One region of the Halomonas qinghailakensis genome, then DNA from elsewhere that is predicted to be linked to it. Evidence: predicted binding sites of a transcription regulator. Region 1 holds the regulator's gene; the other holds the start of a gene.
What was found. Region 1 encodes sigma-54, which starts transcription at its own class of promoters, with help from an activator protein. Its sites were predicted from a motif close to TGGCACNNNNNTTGCTNT; they were not measured.
Positions count from the first base shown of each region.

Region 2: M0220_RS09295 (urease accessory protein UreD) is a predicted target of sigma-54. The motif match lies at 2,598-2,615, and genes of this name have one in related genera.

Region 1 is NZ_CP096973.1:3,241,237-3,245,543, reverse strand. Features, by position in the region: gene lptB (LPS export ABC transporter ATP-binding protein) at 80-805, shown strand; gene M0220_RS14715 (RNA polymerase factor sigma-54) at 911-2,326, shown strand; gene hpf (ribosome hibernation-promoting factor, HPF/YfiA family) at 2,425-2,733, shown strand; gene ptsN (PTS IIA-like nitrogen regulatory protein PtsN) at 2,738-3,208, shown strand; gene rapZ (RNase adapter RapZ) at 3,283-4,197, shown strand; gene M0220_RS14695 (HPr family phosphocarrier protein) at 4,258-4,307, shown strand, end outside.
Region 2 is NZ_CP096973.1:1,964,587-1,968,893, forward strand. Features, by position in the region: gene urtD (urea ABC transporter ATP-binding protein UrtD) at 1-260, shown strand, start outside; gene urtE (urea ABC transporter ATP-binding subunit UrtE) at 260-967, shown strand; gene M0220_RS09290 (diguanylate cyclase) at 1,107-2,474, shown strand; gene M0220_RS09295 (urease accessory protein UreD) at 2,655-3,539, shown strand; gene M0220_RS09300 (urease subunit gamma) at 3,567-3,869, shown strand; gene M0220_RS09305 (urease subunit beta) at 3,908-4,228, shown strand; gene ureC (urease subunit alpha) at 4,225-4,307, shown strand, end outside.

The sequences.
Region 1 (4,307 bases):
GGAGCGCCCAGTGGCGACAAATAGCGCAGAGCCAGCACCTCAGACCACATCATCAAAACCAACATTCGAAGAGGCGCCGATAAAAACACTCTATGCCCATCACTTAGCCAAAAGCTATAAACGCCGTCGCGTGGTTAAGGACATAAATTTAGAGATCTCTCAAGGCAGCGTCGTCGGTTTGCTTGGCCCTAACGGCGCAGGCAAAACAACATCGTTTTATATGATTGTCGGCCTAGTAAAGTCTGATGCAGGAAAAGTAGGCATTGATGGGCTTGATTTAACGCATGCTCCTATGCACGAGCGCGCCATGGCAGGGATTGGCTATCTGCCTCAAGAAGCCTCTATTTTTCGCAAACTATCCGTTGCCGATAACATCATGGCAATCTTGGAGACTCGTAAAGCACTTGATCACAGCGCCCGCGAACAACGTCTTGAGACGCTACTGGAAGATTTTCATATCACCCACATTCGCGACAATTTAGGTATGAGCCTTTCAGGTGGAGAGCGTAGACGTGTTGAGATTGCTCGCTCCCTCGCAACAGAACCTGCCTTTATTTTGCTTGACGAGCCGTTCGCTGGCGTCGATCCGATCTCAGTAGGCGACATTAAAGCAATTATCCGAGCACTTAAAAAACGTCATATAGGCGTATTGATTACTGACCACAATGTGCGAGAAACGCTGGATATTTGCGATATCGCCTATATTGTTGGCGACGGTCACATCATCGCTAGCGGCCCGCCACAAGAAATTCTCAACAACCAAAAGGTAAGAGATGTTTATTTAGGTGCTGATTTTCGCCTGTAAACAACCACCTGCCTGAAAAATTGTGTCTGTGGCATGCTTATTGCACTTGCACCAAACCATAACTCGCACTAGGGTGGAGCTTTCTGATAAACGAGTGGTTCTCAGATGGTCATGAAAGCTTCTCTTCAATTGCGTATCGGCACACAGCTGACCATGACACCCCAGCTGCAGCAGGCGATTGCCCTGCTGCAGCTATCAACATTGGACCTTCGTCAAGAAATTCAGCAAGCACTTGATGCCAACCCAATGCTTGAGCAGGAAGACGAATTCGGCGAACAGGCTGTTAGTGAACCCCAGGAAACGGAATGGTCCGACAGCATTCCTAACGAACTCTCCACTGATAGTGACTGGTCAGACACTTATCAGGATCTAGGCAACCATAGCAGCGGCGGCGAGGGGCCTGATTTTGAACGTCAAGCCGCTGGTCAAAGCTTACATGGCCACCTACTTTGGCAGCTCGCCATGACGGATTTCTCCTCTCGCGACCATGCCATCGCAGAAAGCCTTATAGATGCTCTGGATGCTAATGGCTATCTAACTCAGCCCCTCAATGACATCCGCGAGGGGCTTAAGGCCCAAGGTCATGAAGGGCTTAGCCAGCGTGAAGTTGAAACAACCTTACTGCGTCTTCAACAGTTTGAACCCACCGGCGTATTTGCTCGTGATCTGCGCGAATGTTTAATGTTGCAGCTCGCCTCACTACCGGAAGATACACCGCTGCTTATGCCTGCCAAGAGGCTAGTGCGTCAATTTCTTGAAGCGCTCGGTAAGGATGATGTGCGTTTGTTAAAGCGACGTTTAAGCTTGGGTGATGATCAGCTAGATGATGTAATTCGTTTGATCCGCAGCCTTGATCCTCGCCCAGGCAGCGCATTTGGAGACACCGATGACAGCTATGTAACGCCAGACCTAGTGGTTCGCCATGACAACGAAGGCTGGCACCTGGAACTAAACCCAGAAGCACTGCCACGACTGCGTATTCAGCCTGACTACGCAAGTCTTATCAAACGGGCTGACAAAAGCCAGGATAACCAGTTTTTAAAGGAGCACCTTCAGGAAGCGCGCTGGCTAATCAAGAGCCTCTCAAGCCGAAACGATACGCTACTGCGTGTTGGCCGAGAAATTATCGCTCGCCAGATAGGCTTTCTGGAACACGGCGAAGAAGCTATGAAGCCGTTAATTTTAGCGGATATCGCAGACGCTGTGGAAATGCATGAATCTACTATTTCCAGGGTCACCACCCAGAAATATATCCATACCCCGCGCGGCGTATTTGAACTCAAATACTTCTTTTCCAGCCAAGTGAGCGGGCAAGACGGAGGTGACAGCCACTCTAGCACCGCCATCCGTGCACGAATCAAAAAACTGGTGCAAGATGAACCGCCTGGCAAACCTCTCTCAGACAGCCGTCTTGTATCGCTTTTGGAAGAGGGAGGCATTAATGTAGCGAGGCGTACAGTGGCCAAATATCGCGAGTCGATGGGCATTCCTTCTTCCAGCGAACGTCGCCGCTTACGCTGATAAAACAGCGCTAAAGAGACAAAGTCTGTTTAAGGGCTTTGCAATAGCGCAAAAAGGGTTACAATCGAAGAACAGTCCGACGGATAAGGAGCACGTCAATGCAAGTAAATATCACTGGTCATCACGTAGAACTGACTGACGCCTTGCGTGACTATGTTAATGAAAAGCTGGAACGCGTTGAGCGCCATTACGACAATATTACTACCGTACAAGTGACCTTATCTGTTGAAAAGGAGCGCCAGCAAGCTGCCTGCACGCTGCATGCTGCCGGTGCAGACCTACACGCAGAAGCATTAGATAATGACATGTATGCAGCCATTGATGCGCTAGCAGACAAAATTGATCGTCAACTCGTTAAACATAAGGAAAAAGCACAAGCTCGCGCCCAAGGCGCAGGCGTGCGTTAATTCAATGACGTTGGAAACTATCCTCCCCCCAGAGCGCGTTCTCTATGACGTTCCTGGGGGCAGTAAAAAGAGGGTGCTGGAGTTTTTCAGCACCTTCATTGCACAAAACATCCCAAGTTTAGACAGCCAAGAAGTGTTTAGCCGTCTTATTGGACGCGAACGCCTAGGAAGCACAGGAATAGGCAACGGAGTTGCTATTCCTCATGCACGTAGCCCTCATTGCAGCTCGCCCATCGCTGGCTTTTTAAAGCTTGCTGAGCCGGTAGATTTTGATGCTATTGATGGTGATCCAGTCGATCTTGTATTCGTGCTATTGGTGCCTGAAGAGGCAGACGACACCCACTTAGCATTATTAGGTCAAGTGGCGTCTATTATGAATAACGTCGACACACGTCAACAACTGCGTAAATCCACAAGCCAGCGTGAGCTTTTAGAACTCATCACAGCGAAAATACGCGAGCAGCCTGTTACCTAGATGGCCCACCGCTAAGCACTACACGCTAAACTAACGTTTATCCCCATTTTGATTGGCATGCCAAGAGAAAATCTATGCAACTGGTGATCATTAGCGGCCGTTCAGGGTCCGGTAAATCTATCGCCTTACAAGCGTTAGAAGATCTTGGCTATTACGCCATCGATAACTTACCTGCCATGCTACTTGGCTCCCTAGTAGATGAACTGCGTGAGCAAGGAGAGCGCACTCAGCTAGCGGTCAGCATTGATGCTCGCAATCTACCAGCAGCTTTACAGCAATTGCCGACAATGCTCGAGGCTTTACGCCAGAAAAGCATTCACTTTCAAGTTATCTATCTCACTACGGATGCTCGCATACTTCTTGAACGCTATTCTGCTACGCGGCGGCGACACCCGCTAACCCGGGATAGTGATATGACGTTAGAAGAAGCAATTGATAAAGAAGAAGAAACCCTGCTCGACATTCGAGATCTCGCAGACCTAATGATCGACACCTCTCGCTTATCGGTTCACGATTTGCGACGCCGAATAACAGATCAGGTTGCCCAGCAGCGAGAAGATAGACTTACCCTTACGTTTGAATCGTTTGGCTACAAACGCGGCGTGCCGCTCGATGCAGATCTAGTCTTTGACGTGCGCTGTCTACCAAACCCCTACTGGGATCCTACGTTACGCCAATATACTGGGCGCGATGCTAAAATCGTTACTTTCCTAAGTGGTTATTCCATAGTGGAAGAGATGAGTAATGATATTCAGGTATGGTTGGAAAAGTGGTTGCCTGCCTATCAAAATAGCCAGCGTAGCTATATGACGATTGCCATTGGCTGCACCGGTGGGCAGCACCGCTCTGTTTACATGGTAGAAGACTTAGCGCAAAAGCTAGTTAGGCACACAGGCGAGGTTCAACTCCGCCATCGTGAACTAGGGTTGCAGTACACCCTAAGTGAAACGTTGCCTTTTGCGCCCACATCTTCAACCAGCGAAACATAAGCACAACAGCAATAACTAACGCCTTTTCTTAACGACCCCACTCGGCAAAAAGGAACCAGAGTGCCTGAAAGAACGTTAACACTCACTAACCAGCGCGGTCTTCATGCCCG
Region 2 (4,307 bases), 1.3 Mb from region 1:
GCCTGCTGCTGGTAGATGAACCCGTGGCCGGGATGACGGAACAGGAGATGGAGCGTACCGCAGAGTTGCTGACGGGCCTTGCGGGTAAGCAGTCGGTGGTCGTGGTAGAGCATGATATGGGCTTTGTACGTTCTATTGCCCGTAAAGTGACCGTGTTGCACCAAGGCAGCGTACTGGCAGAGGGCAGTATGGATCAGGTTTCAAGCGACCCCAACGTGGTTGAGGTGTATTTGGGCGCGGACGACGAGGAGGTTGCCTGATGCTGGCAATTGAAAAGCTCAACCAGTTTTACGGGGAAAGCCACACCTTGTGGGATTTAGACCTCGACGTGCCTACCGGCCAGTGTACCTGTGTGATGGGCCGCAACGGGGTGGGTAAGACCACCTTGATGAAAGCTATTATGGGTGAAGTAGCCGTAAAAAGCGGTCAACTACGCTATCAGGGAGAGGGCAGCGACATTGAGCTGACCAAAAAAGCCATTGAAGCTCGCTCCCGCCTGGGAATTGGTTTTGTGCCTCAGGGGCGGCAGATTTTTCCGCTGCTCACGGTGGAAGAGAATTTACGCACCGGCCTTGCAGCGCGCAGTGATGGGCTAAAAAAAATCCCTGAGCGTATCTATGAACTGTTTCCTGTTCTAAAAGAGATGAAGCATCGCCGTGGTGGTGACTTATCAGGCGGGCAACAGCAGCAGCTAGCCATTGGTCGTGCGCTGGTCATCGAGCCCAAGCTGCTGATTTTAGATGAGCCAGGGGAAGGTATTCAGCCCAATATTGTGGCGCAAATCGGTCAGGTCATTCGCCAACTGATCAAGGAAGATGGTTTAACGGTACTTCTGGTGGAGCAGAAGCTGCCTTTTGCCCGCAAATATGCCGACCGCTTTGTGATTATGGATCGTGGCCGACCGGTCGCTAAAGGCGATATCTCAGAGCTTTCCAATGAACTGATAAAGCAGCATTTGACCGTTTAAGTTATCCACAGCCTGTTGCTCGCCCTTTAATTAACTTAAAGCGGCGAGCTTATTATTAAAAACTCTGAGCTGTGTGCGTATTGGCACTATTATTTTGCGTGTAATATGGCTTGTTTTCGTAATAATAATTGGGTGCGCAATGCGCTATAAAGATAAACATCAGCTCGCCGCCGAATGGCAAGAACTGTTAGAGCGTACGCCATTATCGCTACGCCAAGCAGTGAAAATACTGGTCGAGCGCTACTGTGATTACTTTGCAGATCATTTCTACAGCGTCATGCTAGAAGATCCGCACGCGTCGCTTTTTCTTTCCAATGATCAAGTACACGAGCGCTTAAACCCCTCTATGCGGCGCTGGCTAAACGCTATGTTTGCTGTTGAGCACGTCGATTTTCATGCTCTGGTAGAACAACAAGAAAAAGTGGGACAAGTGCATGCCCGTGTCGATATCCCCGTTAACTTAGTGCTTAACGGAGCAAGGCAGCTAAAGCAGGCGTTTTACCAAAAAATTAACGCCACGCTCACCGCGCCGCTGTCGCCAGGCGATGCGTCTGTTTACGTCTCGGATCATATTGATATGGCCATGGAAATCATGAGCCACGCCTACTCCGTCGCCAATGATCGCAATGCGCGCACCGAAGAAGCGTACAAGCTGTTTTCCCTTACCCAGAATATTGGAGACGAACGCGAGCGGCAGCGCTCGGCGTTATTAAACTGGGAAAATGCGCTGATGTTTGCTGTTGCCGCGCAACAGGAAACCGCAATGCTACCCAAGCTTTCCAAATCAGAGTTTGGCCTGTGGTATTTTCACAAAGCCTGCCATGCCTTTGAAGGCTCGCCAGAAATCGCCACGATTTCGCGCCATATTCGCCAAGTAGATCATGAGTGGCTGGCTGCACTTGATCAGAATGACATGGGCCAACGGCTCACAGCCCTAAGTGATATTCGCGATGCAGCACGCACTATTCTTATGCTGCTAGACGACGTGCTAGAGCGCGCTTCAGGGCTAGAAGCAGGACGCGACAGCCTGACGCGACTGTTGAATCGTAAGTTTCTTTCAGTGGTGCTGGGACGGGAAATTGAAATTGCCCGCCATTCGGAAAAACGCTTTGCCCTGCTGATGGTAGATATTGACCACTTTAAGTCGATTAACGATACCCATGGCCATGACGCCGGCGACAATGTATTGCAGCAGGTAGCGAGTATTCTCGATCGTTCTACTCGTGGCGGTGATTATGTTTTTCGTATGGGCGGCGAAGAGTTTTTGATTGTATTGGTGGATACCGACCAGGATGGCAGCCGACTATTTGCCGAGCGTCTACGACGGGCAGTCGCTAAAGAACCTATGCTAGCCACCGCCGATACGCTGCTTAATGTGACCGTCAGCGTTGGCGTAACACTCCACGATGGCCACCCTGATTATCAGCGAGCTATTCAGCGCGCTGACCAAGCGCTTTACCAAGCAAAGCGCGGTGGACGTGATCGGGTAGTGGTTAAAAACGCGTAGATGATCCATTTCGGTGCGACTGGCCTTTTTTTGATACTTTTTGGTGCGCAATAGGCATCGTTAGATTGCCTATTTTCACCTTATACGGGCGCTTTAGCAGCGTATTCACATTTTTCACCATTTTGGCGCATTCCTTGCATTTGAAAATGAAATGCTTATTAACAGGAAGTAAATGCGCCCATGATGCTGTGTGAACTCGCGACACCTGCTGCTGGCTCAGGTCACCGCTTTGACGAAGAGCGCCTCTGGGCGGCATCGCTGGCGCTGCGTTTTGCTAACCGCAATGGCATCACTCGGTTGGTGCAGGCGCGCCACCAAGGGCCACTGAGAGTGCAACGCCCGTTTTACCCCGAAGGCAGCACAGAGGCCTGCCATGTCTATGTGCTGCACCCGCCTGGTGGCTTGGTCAGTGGTGACGCACTGACGATCCGTGCCCACATCGAGCGTGACGCACATGCGCTGCTCACCACGCCTGCAGCCAACAAACTATATAAAGCTGATAGCCAAGGCGTCGCCTGGAACCAAGATACCGAACTGAACGTGGAAGATGGCGGCATCCTTGAGTGGCTTCCTCAAGAAACGATCGCCTTTGATGGCTCCAAAGGTACTCAGCGAACGCACATTGCGTTGCATGGCAGCGCCCGCTGCCTGGGCTGGGAGATCATGGCGTTGGGCCGCCCCGCCAGTGAACTTCCCTATGTAACCGGCCGTATTGAACAGCACTTTCGTTTAACCCTGGACGGCAAACCGCTGTGGCTTGAACGCCAGCCCTTAGACCCTGCTCATCCGCGTTTTAACGGGCGCTGGGGGCAGGGGGGCGCCACGGTGCAAGCCACGCTGTGGGCAGTTGGCTTAGAAGATGCCGGTGCCGCAATTGATGAACTACGCGAAGCGCTGCCGGACAACCCGCGTTGGGCGGTCACCGTTCGCCAGGGCGTACTGTTATTACGTTACCTAGGAAACTCCCGGAATGAAGCTTGGGCGCTGTGTGAACAGGCTTGGCACTTATTACGCCCGCGCTGGATCTCACGTGCCGCCCACACGCCGCGCATTTGGTTAACCTAATTTGATGCACCGCTGGAGACATACGCTATGGAACTGACCCCACGAGACAAAGACAAGCTGCTGCTGTTTTCTGCTGCCCAGCTTGCCGAGCGCCGCAAAGCGCGCGGCCTAAAGCTTAACTACCCCGAAGCCGTGGCGCTGATCAGCTTTGAAATCATTGAAGGTGCCCGTGACGGCAGAAGTGTCGCCGATTTAATGAGCTACGGCCGTGAAATCCTTAGCCGTGACGACGTGATGGATGGCGTGGCGGAAATGGTGGATGAGGTGCAGGTAGAAGCCACCTTTCCGGATGGCACCAAGCTTGTGACCGTTCACACGCCAATCAACTAGTCGTCAGCAACCAGGAGGCTGCCATGATTTCCGGCCCAATGATTCCAGGACAGTACCAGTTAAAAGACGGTGATATTGAGCTATGCGTGGGTCGCGAGCGGATTAGCGTCGAAGTGGCCAATACCGGTGACCGCCCCATTCAGATCGGCTCTCACTACCACTTCGCTGAAGCCAACCCCGCACTGGTGTTTGATCGTAGCAAATCCCGTGGCTTTCGCTTAGATGTGGCAGCGGGCACCGCGATTCGCTTTGAGCCTGGCCAGACCCGCGAGGTCACGCTAATTCCCTTCGTCGGTAAGCGCGAAATTTACGGCTTCCGTGGCGATGTGATGGGTGCGCTCGATGGAGGTAAGCAATGAAACCGGTTAACAAAATCAGTCGGCAAGCTTACGCCGATATGTACGGCCCCACCGTGGGCGACCGAGTGCGCCTGGGCGA